Regions from separate parts of the Salmonella bongori NCTC 12419 genome, predicted to be linked through region 2. Evidence: predicted binding sites of a transcription regulator. Region 2 holds the regulator's gene; each other region holds the start of a gene.
What was found. The regulator Fur, encoded in region 2, represses iron uptake genes when iron is present. The targets are predictions, from matches to a motif close to ATAATAATGAGAACNACTATCAA.
Positions count from the first base shown of each region.

Region 1 (5,438 bases), 670 kb from region 2:
TGCGCTGATAGTGGGTCACGATAATAAAAGCGCGTTTATCGTCACGCAGCGCGTTGACACCCTCCGCGACAATTTTCAGCGCATCGATATCCAGCCCGGAGTCAGACTCATCAAGAATGCACAATTCCGGCTCCAGCACCGCCATTTGCAAAATGTCATTGCGCTTTTTCTCCCCGCCGGAAAAACCAACGTTCACTGAACGGGTCAGCAAATCTTCCGGCATGTTCAGCAAGGCGATCTTTTCTTCCATCAAGTCCTGAAAATCAAAACGGTCCAGCGACGCCTGCCCACGCCAGGCGCGCACGGCATTCAGCGCAGTTTGCAGGAAAAACTGGTTACTGACGCCGGGGATTTCTACCGGGTACTGGAAGGCCATAAAAATCCCTTCGCCCGCCCGTTCCTCCGGCGACAGTTCAAGCAGATCTTTACCTTTGAACGTAACCGAGCCGCCGGTGACCTCATAATCTTCACGTCCCGCCAGCGTGGCGGAGAGCGTGCTTTTTCCGGAACCGTTCGGCCCCATAATGGCGTGAACTTCGCCGGGGCGAATCTCCAGATTCAGGCCACGCAAAATCGCTTTTTCTTCCACACTGACCTGTAAATCTTTGATGCTTAACATAGGTTTTCCTTCATCATTAACCGACGCTGTGCTCAAGGCTAATCGCCAGCAGTTTTTGCGCTTCAACGGCGAACTCCAGCGGCAGTTCCGAGAAAACATCTTTACAGAAACCGTTGACGATCATCGAAATAGCGTCTTCTTCGCTGATGCCGCGTTGCAGGCAATAGAAAAGCTGATCTTCGCCGATGCGTGATGTGGTCGCCTCATGCTCCAGTTGCGCGCTGTTATTACGGCATTCAACGTACGGGAACGTATGCGCGCCGCAGTCCGCGCCAATCAACATGGAGTCGCACTGTGTGAAATTCCGGGCGTTGGTGGCCGTCGGCATAATTTTTACCAGCCCACGGTAGCTATTCTGGCTATACCCGGCGGAGATACCTTTTGAGATGATCGTTGAGCGTGTATTTTTACCGATATGGATCATTTTCGTGCCGGTATCGGCCTGCTGATGTCCACTGGTCAGTGCGACAGAATAAAACTCGCCAATAGAATTATCACCACGAAGAATACAGCTCGGGTATTTCCAGGTGATCGCTGAACCGGTTTCCGACTGAGTCCATGACATTTTGCTGTTTTCCCCTTCGCACAGCGCACGCTTAGTCACAAAATTCAGAATACCGCCTGTATTGTTGTCGCCAGGAAACCAGTTTTGTACGGTGGAATATTTCACTTCAGCGTCTTTATGAATAATAACTTCCACGACCGCGGCATGAAGTTGGTAACTGTCGCGTACGGGCGCAGAACATCCTTCGATATAGCTCACGTAGCTGCCTTCATCCGCCACCAGAATAGTGCGCTCAAACTGACCGGTTTTTTCGGCGTTAATACGAAAATAGGTGGATAACTCCATTGGGCAACGCACACCTTTGGGGACATAAATAAACGTCCCGTCAGAGGCAACCGCCGCATTCAGCGCGGCAAAAAAGTTATCGTTCGCCGGGACGACTGTACCAAGGTACTTCCTGACCAGATCAGGGTGGTCTTGTATCGCCTCACCGAAAGAGCAGAAAATAATGCCCTGTTCCGCCAGTTTTTCACGATATGTGGTCGCCACAGATACGGAGTCGAAAATCGCATCTACAGCCACTTCTTTCCCTTCGCGAACCGGAACGCCAAGCTGCTCGAAAGCCTCTTCAACCTCTTTGCTCAAAAAGGCGTTTGCGCCCGTTTGCTGTACGGCGCCCGGTTGCGCAACGCAGCTATCATCGCAGCTCCCGCATGACGGCGCAGAGTAATAACTGTAGTCCTGATAGTTCAACTTATCGTAGTGCGCCTTCAACCAGTGTGGCTCATCCATTTCCAGCCAGGCGTTATAAGCGTTGAGACGAAATTCCAGCATCCACTCAGGTTCGTTGCGTTTTGCGGAAATCGCCCGCACTACCTCTTCGCTGATGCCTTTTTCCAGTTCATCAGTAGGTAATTGCGTGAAAAATCCCTCTTTATAATTAAGACGCCCGCCCGTCCAGATGCCGACCTCTTCCGTTGCTTCAGTATTACGAGACATAGTTCCGCCTATACCCCAAAACTTTCGCCGCAGCCGCATTCGTTCTGGGCCCTGGGGTTATGAAATTTAAATAACTGGTTCAGCCCTTCCTGCACATAATCCACTTCTGTTCCGTCAATAAAAGGCATCGCCTGTAACGGCGCAAAGAGCCTGGCGCCTTCAGCTTCAAAGACCAGATCGTCTTTATCCGGCTCACTGACGGCATCCAGAACATAGCCAAACCCGGCGCATCCCGTCTGTTTGACGCTTAATCGCACGCCCAACATACCAGGCTGCTTTGCCACCAGTTCACGAATGTGCGCTGCCGCCGCAGGTGTTAACGTTAGCCCTCGCCAGGCGAAATCTTCCGGATTAAACGTTCCTGAATGCAATTCCATAGGGTTACCTCACGTTTTTAATCAGCAGGATATAACAGCATGTTAGTGATAATGATTATCACTTCAACCCCTTAACAGCAGGGGCTTTCACGTAAAGGGCCATACTGGATACCTTTTATTAAGCATAGACCCTGCGCGTCAGCTTACCGGGCAGAGATAAATTGGGTTAACCTTTTGATATTGAATGCTTTTTATAAGGTTAACCGTTCTGACAGGTCAAAAGCGAAAAGATGTATAGAAAATGGCTATTTAATTAATAGGCACTTGTAGCTGCCCGTCAGTGATGCAAGAACCACATTTTTTGTATGGATACCTGCTGTTTCGCTCTTTATAATCCGCTGCGGTTCTATAACTCAGCCTGAGCTATAGGTTTACATTAACTCTTTCCGGCATTTCAGGTGCTGAATGAGGCAAGAGGCTTAAAATGGTTATTACGCTCGCGTATATCGCACTTTTTTTGGTTTTCGCATGGGCAATATTCAGAATTAATCAAAAAAGCGATTCTCTGTCGAAAAGCGTTTTTATCGCTATCTTTTTAGGGGCTGTTATTGGTTTGTCCTTGCATTTTATTTCTGCAACTCACACTAAAACCATAATCGAATGGTACGGCATCATCGGCAATGGTTACGTCAACTTGTTAAAACTGGTTGCCATACCGCTAATCTTTATTTCCGTTCTTTCCGCCATCAATAAACTGGAAAATAGCGCCGGTATCGGAAAAATGTCGCTGACGATCGTCGGATGCATGTTATGTCTGGTGATGATTGCTGGTTTTATCGGCTTACTGACAGCCCATATCCTTGGACTTGACGCCAGTGCTTTTGCACACATGCCGTCCACATTGACCACGGAAGAGGTCAACAAAACAGCCGCGGTGTCGATCCCACAATTGGTGACATCGCTGATACCAACCAATATTTTCCTTGATCTTACTGGCGCCAGAAACGTTTCCGTTATTGGAATTGTCATCTTTACGTTAATAGCGGGTATTGCTCTGTTAAAAGTCAAAAAAGACACGCCGGAAGAAGGCCAAAAATTAAGTACAGGCATTAACGCTATTCAGATCTGGGTAATGAAGATGGTACGTATCGTTATTGCATTAACGCCCTATGGAGTAATGGCATTAATGGCTTCGGTATTTTCATCATACCGCCTTGAACAGTTCGCCAGCCTGCTTGGTTTTATCGGCGCCTGTTATATCGCAATTTTAATGATGTTTATCGTACACGCCATTTTATTGTTGCTCAGCGGTAATAATCCGGCGCGTTACTTCAGAATGGTCTGGCCAGTCTTAACCTTTGCATTTGTTTCCCGTAGCAGTGCCGCATCTATTCCATTGGCCATTTCCGCGCAGGAAAAATGTGGTGTACAGAGTACCATTGCCAATATTTCCGCTTCGTTTGGTTCCAGCATGGGACAAAATGGCTGTGCCGGGATCTATCCGGCTATTATGGTGGCGATGATTGCGCCCACCATCGGCATTGATCCACTCTCGCTGCATTTTCTGGCCGCAATGTTGCCTGCTATTGCTCTGGGATCTATTGGCGTGGCCGGTGTCGGCGGTGGGGGAACATTCGCCGCGCTGATTGTCCTGTCAACATTAAACTTTCCCGTTGCGCTGGTCGGTATTTTTATTGCCATTGAGCCCATCGTCGATATGGCCAGGACCGCCCTGAACGTTAACGGTTCGATGATGTCAGGCGTATTGGCTAACCGCATATTAAATAATACAACCACTAACTGCGTATCGCCTGTTACTGACAGATCCTGATTTTTTGCCGTCCGGAATAAGAAAAACCCTTAAGTCTGTTAACTACAGGCTTAAGGGTTCCGGCCCCACCCGGCGCTTATCTCCGGCACTCTTGATGGCTTAGCTCTTGAAGGGGCATAAGAATATTCTCATAAAAAGTGCAGGCCTTTTTAGCACAAATGGCGATCTGTGTTTTTTTTGAACAAAATCAGTAAGATTATATTTCACCTGGTGAGACTGACTGGTGACATAGCCGGATGGCGGCTAATGCCTTATCCGGCCTACACAGAGGTTATTAATGCACGCCCAAGCGCCAGGCGAAATAGATCTCTTCTTTCAACTCGGTTGAAGAGAGCGTGAGAAGATCGGCAAACTCCAGTTCCAGTTGTTTTAAACGCTTCAGATACTGGGCGGGAGAAAGTTCGGTTTTATCACGGCGTAAAAATTCAATCGCCAGTTGGGTTGGGTCCAAATCAGTAGACATATCATCCTCGCTTATGTGTAAACGTGCACAGTATATCACCTTTTTCTGCGCACATTTTGACCAAAAGCAATATGGGTCACACTTTTAAGTGTGACAACGTCACACCACAGCAGTAGTAAGACGCGAAGTGCAACATAGCCGTCCCTGTTCATCAAAGATATCTATCTGCCAGACCTGATGGCGAGCCCCGGTATGCAGCGCTTTACAGACACCCCGAACGCGGCCCTGGCGTGCCGAGCGCACATGGTTGGCATTCACCTCCAGCCCTACCACCTTTTGCTCTCCCTGCGTACACAGATAGCCTGCGACCGATCCGATACTCTCCGCCAGCACAACAGAAGCGCCGCCATGCAGCAAGCCGAAAGGCTGCCTGGTACGGTGATCGACGGGCATCGACGCTTCCAGTGTATCATCACCAATATGCTCAAAACGGATATCGAGCAACCCCACCATGTTCCCTGTCCCCATCGCGTTCAGCGCATCCAGGGTCACTTCGCGTTTCCAGATCATCCCATAATCTCCAATAATGCCTGCAACGGGTGACGCACGCCCGTACCTTCAATGCGTTTAACCTGGCTTCGGCAGGAATAGCCGGTTGCCAGGCAGCGGTTTCGCGGTAGACGTTGCATCGCCTGATGCCAGGATAGCTCATAAATTCCCAGCGAATTTTTATGATTGGTTAGTTCATGTCCATAAGTGCCCGC
Region 1 covers NC_015761.1:1,320,320-1,325,757, reverse strand. The annotation lists gene sufC (Fe-S cluster assembly ATPase SufC) at 1-619, opposite strand, end outside; gene sufB (Fe-S cluster assembly protein SufB) at 636-2,123, opposite strand; gene sufA (Fe-S cluster assembly scaffold SufA) at 2,132-2,500, opposite strand; gene SBG_RS06275 (L-cystine transporter) at 2,925-4,271, shown strand; gene SBG_RS06270 (YdiH family protein) at 4,546-4,734, opposite strand; gene menI (1,4-dihydroxy-2-naphthoyl-CoA hydrolase) at 4,834-5,244, opposite strand; gene ydiJ (D-2-hydroxyglutarate dehydrogenase YdiJ) at 5,241-5,438, opposite strand, start outside.
Region 1: a site for Fur is predicted at 2,540-2,562, ahead of sufA (Fe-S cluster assembly scaffold SufA). Genes of this name have one in related genera too.

Region 2 (5,438 bases):
TTTCTGAATTGCCGCCATATCAACAATATCTGCCAGCCCCTCTACAAACGGCTGTACCAGATCCAGCGCTTTAACGTGGCCTGACGCCATGGCCGCATCAAGAGAAATACGTTTAACACCTTTCAGACCATCAGCCAGCAGTGCATTGGCGCGGTCTTCTACAACTTTAGTGACGTTGGTGTCCGCCGGCCCGCCATTGGGTGGATTATATTTAATTCCACCGTCTTCCGGCGGGTTGTGCGACGGCGTAATCACAATACCGTCCGCCAGCGGACCGCCTTTTTTGTTATGGACCAGGATAGCATTTGACACGGCAGGCGTTGGCGTGAAGCCATTATTTTCCTGCACAATAACGTCGACACCGTTTGCCGCCAGCACCTCCAACACAGAAATGAATGCAGGCTCCGAGAGCGCGTGAGTATCTTTACCCACATAGCAGGGGCCGGTAATACCGTTTTTTGCCCGCTCTTCAGCAATCGCCTGGGCGATTGCCAGAATATGCGGTTCGTTGAAACTATGACGACCTGCGCTACCGCGATGACCGGAGGTGCCAAATTTCACGGCATGTTCTGCATTCCCTGCCTCCGGTTTCAGTACATAATACTGCGCCGTCAGTTGGGCGACGTTAATCAAATCACTCTGTTGCGCGGGTTGTCCTGCGCGGTTGTGGATTGCCATTGCCTGGTCCTTCTAATGCAAGGATTAAATTGTTCCGCAAACCTTTTCAATCAATTCCGCCGGGAATTGCATTGACTGCATGATGTGTTCAATCATGCTGCATTTACGGCCGGTGTTGGTGTTGGTGATCACCCAGTACGGCGTGCCGGGAACGTGCTTAGGTTTAGTTTGATTCCCATTTTTCAGCAGCGTTTGCTCATCCGCCGCAAAATAGACGCGCGTGCGGCCATGCAACGACTCCGTCGCCTCAGCAAACGCGTGGTGATCCAGTGAATAGAGTGTAGTCAGAATCAGCATAAAGCGGTTAACCGCTTTTTTCTGCTCGGCATATTCGTCAGACAAAAGCAGTTCACGCATGGCGCGAACGTTGTCTTTTACCGGGTTGACCGGTTTCGCTTCAGCGACAGGTTGCGCCGCAGGCGCCCCTTTCGCTGCCAAAGCAGGCTGTGTCGTGGCGGAAAACTTCAACATACGCCGTAAAATGTCGGATGCGCTCTCGCCGATATGCTTGGTATGGCTGGCAATATAGCTATAGAGTTCATCATCAACTTCAATCGTTTTCATCTTAATCCAGTGCGATGTCTTTGCTGAATACAAGTCATTGGGATTATAGGAACAAATCCCAACAGCGGATAGCGTTAAGCCCGGCTGACAAAAAAACTCGGAGTAAACCTTAGCGCTTGCAGCCCAGTGGCAGAATGGTCAACATAATACCCTAACCCGACAGTGCGAAAAAAAGAACTTTGCCATGAAATTAAATATCCGAGCGCAATCTGCACAAAACCTGCACAATAATTCCCCCATCGTTCTCGTTCATGGGCTGTTTGGCAGCCTGGACAACCTCGGCGTACTGGCGCGCGATCTGGTGTCCGATCACGACATCATCCAGGTGGATATGCGCAACCATGGTTTGTCGCCGCGCGATCCGGTCATGCATTATCCGGCAATGGCCCAGGATCTGCTGGATACACTTGATGCACAGCAGATCGAAAAAGCGACTTTTATTGGTCATTCAATGGGCGGTAAAGCGGTCATGGCACTAACAGCGCTGGCGCCCGATCGCATCGATCGTCTGGTTGCGATTGATATCGCCCCCGTGGATTATCACGTTCGCCGCCACGATCGGATTTTCGCGGCTATTAACGCCGTGAGCGAATCCAACGCCACGTCCCGCCAACAGGCAGCAGGTGTTATGCGCCAGCATCTTAGCGAAGAAGGGGTGATTCAGTTTCTGTTAAAATCCTGGAGTGAGGGGCAATGGCGTTTTAATGTCCCGGTATTATGGGATCAGTATCCGCATATCGTGGGCTGGGAAACCATTCCGGCCTGGGAACAGCCGGCGCTGTTTATCCCTGGCGGCAACTCGCCGTATGTAACGGAAACATACCGCGACGCTCTGCTGGCGCAATTCCCGCTGGCGCGAGCGCATGTGATTGCCGGTGCGGGTCACTGGGTACATGCTGAAAAACCTGAGGCGGTCTTGCGCGCCATCCGCCGTTACCTGCACGATACCGCTAACTGATTAAAAACTCATCGCCCGCGCACGATTACGCGCACGGGCGTTGGCGTCGCTTCTTCGCTGATGTATGATGGCGCGCTATCCATCCGGGCATAAGCCTGGCTGATTGTTTCCCCCGAAGTCACCAAAATCATGGCCAAAGAACAAACGGACCGTACGACATTAGATCTGTTCGCGCACGAGCGTCGCCCGGGACGACCTAAAACGAATCCGCTTTCGCGCGATGAACAGTTACGCATCAACAAGCGCAACCAGTTAAAACGCGACAAAGTTCGTGGCCTTAAGCGTGTCGAATTAAAACTCAACGCACAAGCGGTTGACGCGCTCAATGAGCTGGCCGAAGCGCGTAACATTAGCCGCAGCGAGCTCATTGAAGAAATATTAATGAAGCAGCTCATGGCGCTGCGCGGCCAGGGGTTAGTCTGAAAACAAGTTTTGTTGCATATTTCGTGTAGCAGAGCGTGCAGTCCCACGTGATTGCTGTTTCCGCATGTCTGCCTGTTCTGCTATGATTGCCCTTATCCGTGGGCAATTCGCCACCACCATTTCAATAAGTTTCAAGAGGTTATTTTACTCATGGCAATCACTGGCATCTTTTTCGGCAGCGACACCGGTAATACCGAAAATATCGCAAAAATGATTCAAAAACAGCTTGGTAAAGACGTTGCCGATGTGCATGACATTGCGAAAAGCAGTAAAGAAGACCTGGAAGGGTATGACATTCTGTTGCTGGGCATCCCGACATGGTACTACGGCGAAGCGCAATGCGACTGGGATGACTTCTTCCCGACGCTCGAAGAAATTGATTTTAACGGTAAGCTAGTGGCGCTGTTTGGCTGTGGCGATCAGGAAGACTACGCGGAATATTTTTGTGATGCGCTTGGCACGATTCGCGACATTATTGAGCCGCGCGGCGCGACGATTGTAGGTCACTGGCCAACCGCAGGCTACCATTTTGAAGCCTCTAAAGGTCTGGCCGACGACGATCATTTTGTCGGCCTGGCGATTGACGAAGACCGCCAGCCTGAGCTGACTGCCGAGCGCGTTGAAAAATGGGTCAAGCAAGTTTCGGCTGAATTGCATCTCGACGATATCCTCAACGCCTGATCTCATGTGGCGCAGCATTATGTCTGCGCCGCATCAATAGACAAGACCAATCAAAATAATTGCTACAAATTTGTAACTTTCGCACCTATCCCTGTACAATGTCCGGGTGTAATCAGGTGGCGCCGGGATTTGCAGGCAACACCACAGTTTTATTAATATCTGCGAGAGACTTGCGGTTTTCATTTCGGCATGGCAGTCCTATAATGATACGCATTATCTTGAGTGCAATTTCTGTCACTTCTCTAATGAAGTGAATCGTTTAGCAACAGGACAGATTCCGCATGACTGACAACAATACCGCATTAAAGAAGGCTGGCCTGAAAGTAACGCTTCCTCGTTTAAAAATTCTGGAAGTTCTTCAGGAACCAGATAACCATCACGTCAGTGCGGAAGATTTATACAAACGCCTGATCGACATGGGTGAAGAAATCGGTCTGGCAACCGTGTACCGTGTGCTGAACCAGTTTGACGATGCCGGTATCGTAACCCGCCATAATTTTGAAGGCGGTAAATCCGTTTTTGAACTGACGCAACAGCATCATCATGATCATCTTATCTGCCTTGACTGTGGAAAAGTGATTGAATTTAGTGATGAGTCTATTGAAGCGCGCCAGCGTGAAATTGCGGCGAAACACGGTATTCGTTTAACTAATCACAGCCTCTATCTTTACGGCCACTGCGCTGAAGGCGACTGCCGCGAAGACGAACACGCGCACGATGACGCGAACAAATAAGTATAAATCTTTCAAAGAGCCAACCGCCCGGTTGGCTTTTTTATATCCCCTCTTTTCTGCCGCTTGATGTTGATTTAATGTAAAAAAACGCTATCGCATCTCAGGAGAGCAGGAATGGAGCTTCGCCAGTTACGCTATTTCGTCCGTATTATTGAAACCGGCAGTATGGGCAGCGCCGCGCAGGATCTGGATATTGGCGTTTCAGCATTAAGCCAACAGATGTCCCGCCTGGAAAACGAGCTCGCTATCCGTCTGTTGCAGCGTACTTCGCGTGGTGTTACACCGACCAATGCGGGTCTGGCTTTTTATTCGCAAGCACAACTCGCTTTGCGCCATGCCGACGACGCGATCCTTGCCGCCAGAGAAGCGCGTCTTTCGGGCCATGTGAGTGTAGGGATGGCTCCCAGTACCGCGTCCATACTGGGTATACCGTTTATTCATGCCATGCGGGAAAACTATGCCGATGTTCGTTTGCATGTGGTGGAAAGCCTGTCCGGTAATCTGGAAAGAATGATTAATACCCGCCAGATTGATTTAGCCGTAGTCTTTCAAAAAGATAAAATCCTGCGCTGGAGCGCCAGACCAATTCTTGAAGAACAGCTTTTTCTGATTGGCTCTCACGCCCTGTTGGCAACGCTTCCTGATAACCCCATCACGCCAGAACAACTGGCAGGCATTCCGCTCATTATGCCCAGCCAGGGACACGGGCTGCGCGGCAGGCTGGACGCTGTCTGCCAGGAATATTCGCTTAACGTTGAGATCGTTGCGGAAATTGACGGTCTGGCGTTATTGATGCGCGCCGTGCGTGATGGCCTCGGTGCCACGTTACAACCCGGTGCGGCGATTTCACACCTGGATAATGATGCGCTAAGCGTGATCGGCGTCCATAATCCGGTACTCAGCCGCCCCAACTTTTTAGTCAGTCTCTCGGACGATGAACTGACGCCAGCCGGGCTTGCCGCCAGAGTGGTACTGACAAAAGTGATGCGTCAGTTAGTCGACGCCGGCGAATGGCCAGGTGCTACCCTTTACGCTTACTAAACCCCCGTTTAGCGCTACCTGATAGCGAGCCGCTTATTTATCCGTATACATTTTAATTACAAATTTAACAAATAGTTAAATGGTACGGGAGTATAAGATGGTTGATGTACTGGTGATAGGCGGAGGCAATGCCGCGTTATGCGCCGCCCTAACCGCGCGGGAGGCGGGCGCATCGGTTCTGCTACTGGAAGCCGCGCCACGAGAATGGCGCGGCGGAAATTCTCAGCACACACGAAACCTGCGCTGTATGCATGATGCGCCGCAGGATGTGCTGGTAGAAAGTTATCCTGAAGAGGAGTTCTGGCAGGACCTGTGGCGAGTCACCGGCGGTAATACCAACGAAACGCTGGCACGCCTGG
Region 2 covers NC_015761.1:655,204-660,641, reverse strand. The annotation lists gene pgm (phosphoglucomutase (alpha-D-glucose-1,6-bisphosphate-dependent)) at 1-678, opposite strand, end outside; gene seqA (replication initiation negative regulator SeqA) at 703-1,242, opposite strand; gene ybfF (esterase) at 1,427-2,200, shown strand; gene ybfE (LexA regulated protein) at 2,330-2,623, shown strand; gene fldA (flavodoxin FldA) at 2,774-3,304, shown strand; partial or broken gene SBG_RS22935 (fur leader peptide) at 3,508-3,593, shown strand; gene fur (ferric iron uptake transcriptional regulator) at 3,586-4,038, shown strand; gene tcuR (tricarballylate utilization LysR family transcriptional regulator TcuR) at 4,153-5,079, shown strand; gene tcuA (FAD-dependent tricarballylate dehydrogenase TcuA) at 5,177-5,438, shown strand, end outside.

Region 3 (5,438 bases), 2.1 Mb from region 2:
GCAACTGGCGGCGGAAGCAAACATGAGCGTATCGGCGTTTCATCATAATTTTAAGGCGGTTACCAGCACTTCGCCATTGCAGTATTTAAAAAGCTACCGACTACATAAGGCGCGGATGATGATGATTCATGACGGTATGAAAGCCAGCGCCGCAGCGATGCGGGTTGGCTATGAGAGCGCATCGCAATTTAGTCGGGAGTTTAAACGCTATTTTGGCCTTACGCCGGGCGAAGATGCGGCCCGAATGCGGACAATGCAAGGAAATTAGAGGCATCAGTCTGGTACAACTCAGCTAAGCACACAGGCAACGCCGGACCATTCAGGCCGGTCACCGGCAAATCAGGCGTTGCAATATTTCTTTTTAATCACGACAACCAGCGTACCTAATAGCCCGGCAACCAGCAGCGCGACGGGAAGGATCATCAAAAAGGTCATCACTTGATCTTCATGACGCTTCACAAATGGAATCATACTAAGCGCGTAGCCGAAGCTGGTCACGACGGTCACCCACAGCAGGCCGCTTAACCAGTTAAAAAACTGAAACCGACGGTTGGAAAGACCAGAAATACCCGCCATTGTCGGCAGTAGGGTACGTACAAACGCCAGAAAGCGCCCGGCAAGCAGCGCCAATAAACCGTGACGGTCAAACATGCAGGTCGCGCGCTGATGATATTTAACGGGAAGCTGCGCCAGCCAGCTTTTTACTGTACGCGTGTTACCGAGCCAGCGCCCCTGAATATAACTTAGCCAACAACCAAGGCTTGCTGCGGCGGTAAGAATGGCAATCGTCGGCAAAAAATGCATCACGTCCTGAGCGATTAGCGCACCCGCCAGCAGTAGCAGGCTGTCGCCGGGTAAGAAGGACGCCGGTAGCAGGCCATTTTCTAAAAATAGCGTGGCGAACATAACAAAGTAAACGACGCTAACAACATGTGGATTCGCCAGCGCGGCAAAATCATGTTGCCAGAGCGCGGCGATAATATCTTGAATGACAGCCATGAACTTTCCTGTGGAACAGCATTTACGCTTTTATCTGCCTATTGTACTCCTGAATCGTCCGGGATGCCTTGATCCCGGACGCAACAAACGCAGACTTTTCCATGGAAATTGTCTGCATATATGTCCATCCGTGGTAACTTTACACAATTCTGGCGAATCCGGCGGCTAAATCAGCCATTAAATCATCAACATTCTCTAAACCAATATGCACCCGGATCAGCGTACCGCTAAAATCTACGCCGCCTGCAGGGCGAATCGCGGCGATCTGTTCCGGTTGACTGGCGAGGATCAGCGATTCGTAGCCTCCCCAGGAATAGGCCATACTGAACAGCGAAAAGTTATCCAGATAAGCCGATAATTCCGCGTCGGTCAGCTTTTTATTGAGCACAAAAGAGAACAGGCCGCTGCTGCCTGTAAAGTCCCGTTTCCAGTACGCATGGCCTTTACTGCCCGGTAGCGCAGGATGATTCACACGCGTCACCTGCGGATGGTCTGCCAGCCATGCGGCGATTTTCAGGCTGCTTTCATGGTGCTGGCGTAGCCGGACGCCGAGCGTGCGCAGACCGCGACTGGTCATATAGGCCGTGTCGGCATCAAGCATTTGCCCCATCAGATAGGCGTTTTCCCGCAGTTGTTCCCAGCAACGCGCATTCGAAACAGCGGTACCGACCATAGCGTCAGAATGGCCAACCAGATACTTCGTACCTGCCTGGATAGAGATATCAATACCGAATTCCAGCGCGTTAAACAGAACGCCGGCCGCCCAGGTATTATCAATCATGATGACGGCGTCTGGCGCGACGTGTCTGACCGCACTGACAATGGTCGGAATATCATGTACTTCCATGGTAATAGAGCCGGGAGATTCCAGAAATACGACTTTCGTGTTCGGCTGAATATGATCAATGATATCGGCGCCGATGAGTGGGTCAAACCAACTGGTGGTGACGCCAAGCTTGCCGAGAATTTTACTACAGAAATCCTGGCTGGGTTCATAGGCCGTGTTAGTCATCAGGACATGGTCGCCCTGCTCAACAAACGCCAGGATGGTGTTGGCAACCGCCGCTGCACCGCAGGGGAAAAGCGCGCATCCGGCGCCGCCTTCCAGTTCGCACATGGCTTCCTGGAGCGAAAAATGCGTTAGCGTTCCCCGGCGTCCATAAAATAATTCGCCGTTGGCGCGATTGCGGGTGGCGTGCTTTTTGGCTTCGACGGTGTCAAATACCAGCGAAGAAGCGCGCTGAATCACACTATTCACTGAGCCAAGCGTGTATTTTTTGCTGCGTCCTGCGTTTACCAGTTTTGTATCCAGCTGTTTATCCGTCATGTTGAGTTACCTGATTTTATCCATCTGGATGTCTAAACTAACATGAATATGCCAATCTGCACCCTGGAGATGCGTGATAGAGACGAAAATTTTGTCAAAATAAAAACGGGTAACTTTTTTAATGCGTAAACGCAAAGAAAAAGCATCAACGTTGCGGCAGTATGTAAATAGTAATGAGAACGACTATCAATTCGACGTTGTTTTGATATTATTATGTTCAGATTTTGTGATTTGCGTCCTGGAGATACAGAGTGGGTAATAATTTGATGCAGACGGATCTTTCCGTCTGGGGTATGTATCAGCACGCCGACATTGTCGTGAAGTGCGTGATGATTGGTCTGATTCTGGCGTCGGTCGTCACCTGGGCTATCTTCTTCAGTAAAAGCGTGGAGTTCTTCTCCCAAAAGCGTCGATTAAAGCGTGAGCAACAGCAATTGGCCGACGCGCGTTCCTTAGATCAGGCTTCCGACATTGCGGCAGGTTTCAGCGCTAAAAGCCTGAGCGCGCAGCTCATTAATGAAGCGCAGAATGAACTGGAACTCTCTCAGGGCTGCGAAGACAACGAAGGAATTAAAGAACGCACCGGCTTCCGGCTGGAACGTCGTGTTGCGGCGGTTGGCCGATATATGGGACGAGGTAACGGTTATCTGGCGACGATCGGCGCTATCTCCCCGTTCGTTGGCCTGTTTGGTACTGTATGGGGCATTATGAATAGCTTTATCGGTATTGCGCAAACGCAGACCACTAACCTGGCGGTAGTCGCTCCGGGGATAGCGGAAGCGCTGCTGGCGACGGCAATTGGCCTGGTTGCTGCGATCCCGGCGGTGGTCATTTACAACATTTTCGCACGTCAGATCGGCAGCTACAAAGCGACGCTGGGCGACGTGGCGGCGCAGGTATTGCTGCTGCAAAGCCGTGATCTCGATCTGAATGCAAGCGCCAGTGCGCAGTCGGTGCGCGCCGCGCAGAAATTACGGGTAGGGTAATGCGTCATGGCAATGCGTCTTAACGAGAATCTGGATGACAACGGTGAAATGCATGAAATCAACGTGACGCCGTTTATCGATGTCATGTTGGTTTTGCTGATCATCTTTATGGTGGCCGCACCGTTGGCGACGGTGGACGTCAAGGTGAATCTGCCCGCGTCTACCAGTACGCCGCAACCGCGTCCGGAAAAACCGGTTTATCTGTCAGTTAAGGCGGATAACACCCTGTTTATTGGCAACGAACCGGTAACCGATGACACGATGATTGCCGAGCTAACGGCGCTGACGGAAGGAAAAAAAGATACTACGATTTTCTTCCGCGCGGATAAAACGGTAGATTATGCAACCCTGATGAAAGTCATGGATATGCTGCATCAGGCCGGCTATCTCAAAATTGGCCTGGTCGGTGAAGAGACCGCGAAAGCGAAATGAGGTTGTGGCTGATGGTCTGATGATGTTATAAGCCGGGTAAGGCATAGCCGCCACCCGGCTTTTTTCTTGCCTGATGGCGCTTCGTTATCGGGTTTGCGCCATCTTAGACTACCGAATCCGTTAGCCTAAGTGTTCTCCGCCGCAGACGCCGTGGACTTCTGCAGTAACATAGCTTGATTCCTGACTTGCCAGATAGACATATACTGGTGCCAGCTCCGCCGGCTGGCCGGCCCGCTTCATTGGCGTCTGTTGACCAAACTGGGGAATTTTATCCTGGGTCTGACCGCCGGAAATTTGCAACGCTGTCCAGATAGGGCCAGGGGCGACAATATTCACGCGAATTCCTTTTTCCGCCACCTGTTTCGCCAGACCACGACTGTAATTGAGGATTGCCGCTTTGGTTGCCGCATAGTCCAGAAGATGTGGGCTTGGCTGATATGCCTGGATAGACGAGGTCGTGATAATGCTGGCGCCTTTCGGCAGCAACGGAATCGCTTCCTGGGTTAACCAGAACAGGGCAAAAACGTTCACGGCGAACGTTTGCTGGAACTGCTCGCTGGTGAGATCTTTTATCTCCGGAATGGCCGTTTGTTTACCGGCCACCAACGCCAGAATGTCCAGTCCACCCAACGCCTCACGTGCTTTGTGTACCAGAGAGCGGGCGAAAGACTCGTCGCTGAGATCGCCTGGCAGTAATATTGCTTTACGGCCACATGCCTCAATCAGCGCTTTAACCTGCTGTGCATCTTCTTCTTCCGCTGGCAGGTAGTTGATCGCGACGTCCGCGCCTTCACGCGCGTAAGCGATGGCGGCAGCGCGCCCAATACCTGAGTCGCCCCCTGTCACCAGCGCCTTACGATCTTTAAGGCGACCACTTCCAACATAACTTTTTTCGCCACAGTCAGGCACAGGCGTCATTTTCGCCTGGACGCCGGGCGCCGGCTGTTTCTGCTTAGGATACTCACCGGTGTAATACTGCGTGGTAGGGTCTTGTAGTTGAGACATTGAGCTTCTCCCTTCAGGTTGAACACCCTATAAGCGTAGACGCTTTTACTACCGTAAGAAGGAGAATCAGAACGATCCTGAGGTTTAAGCCATACCAATAGCAGAGTTAACTGGTCGTATCGGTCATTTTTCTTTCAGTGCGACGGTGGCGACATTGCGGGTCTGGTAGCCGCCATCGGAAAGCTTACGGGTCAGGCGTAAGGTTGCTGCCTCGCGCGCCAGCAGATGCTGCCAGTCGCTTTCAAGACGCGACATTATTTTATCTCGTAACTCAGGCCGTTGTTCGATAATCGCATTGATGGTTGCGCCATAAATTTCCTCTTTGACCTGTAACGTATAAATCTCTCGTCGATTTTGCCACTTCAGACGAACTAACGCCGCCGGTATGGAGACAACCTCTTGTGTTACTTTTTCCAGTGTGGCATTTTTACTGGCGATTAATGCCGCAAGATTTTCCTTTAAGATAAATTCATCGCTTTTATAGTCATCTAAAGCCAAATAAACGTTATTATCTTCAACCTCTTTCATCGTCTGCATCTTCCAGTGAATAAAATAACGGGGTAGTAGTCTCTCGCGTAATTAAATTAAGCCAAATAGCATTACCCTTTTCATTTACCATCGTGGTCTTTTCTGCCACTATTTTACTTAGCATTTGGGCATCAATGTCGCCTTCGGCCTGAAGCGCATTA
Region 3 covers NC_015761.1:3,026,604-3,032,041, reverse strand. The annotation lists gene SBG_RS14270 (AraC family transcriptional regulator) at 1-268, shown strand, start outside; gene yghB (DedA family general envelope maintenance protein YghB) at 340-999, opposite strand; gene metC (cystathionine beta-lyase) at 1,139-2,326, opposite strand; gene exbB (tol-pal system-associated acyl-CoA thioesterase) at 2,578-3,312, shown strand; gene exbD (TonB system transport protein ExbD) at 3,319-3,744, shown strand; gene SBG_RS14240 (SDR family oxidoreductase) at 3,865-4,749, opposite strand; gene SBG_RS14235 (hypothetical protein) at 4,873-5,277, opposite strand; gene SBG_RS14230 (hypothetical protein) at 5,264-5,438, opposite strand, start outside.
Region 3: a site for Fur is predicted at 2,494-2,516, ahead of exbB (tol-pal system-associated acyl-CoA thioesterase). Genes of this name have one in related genera too.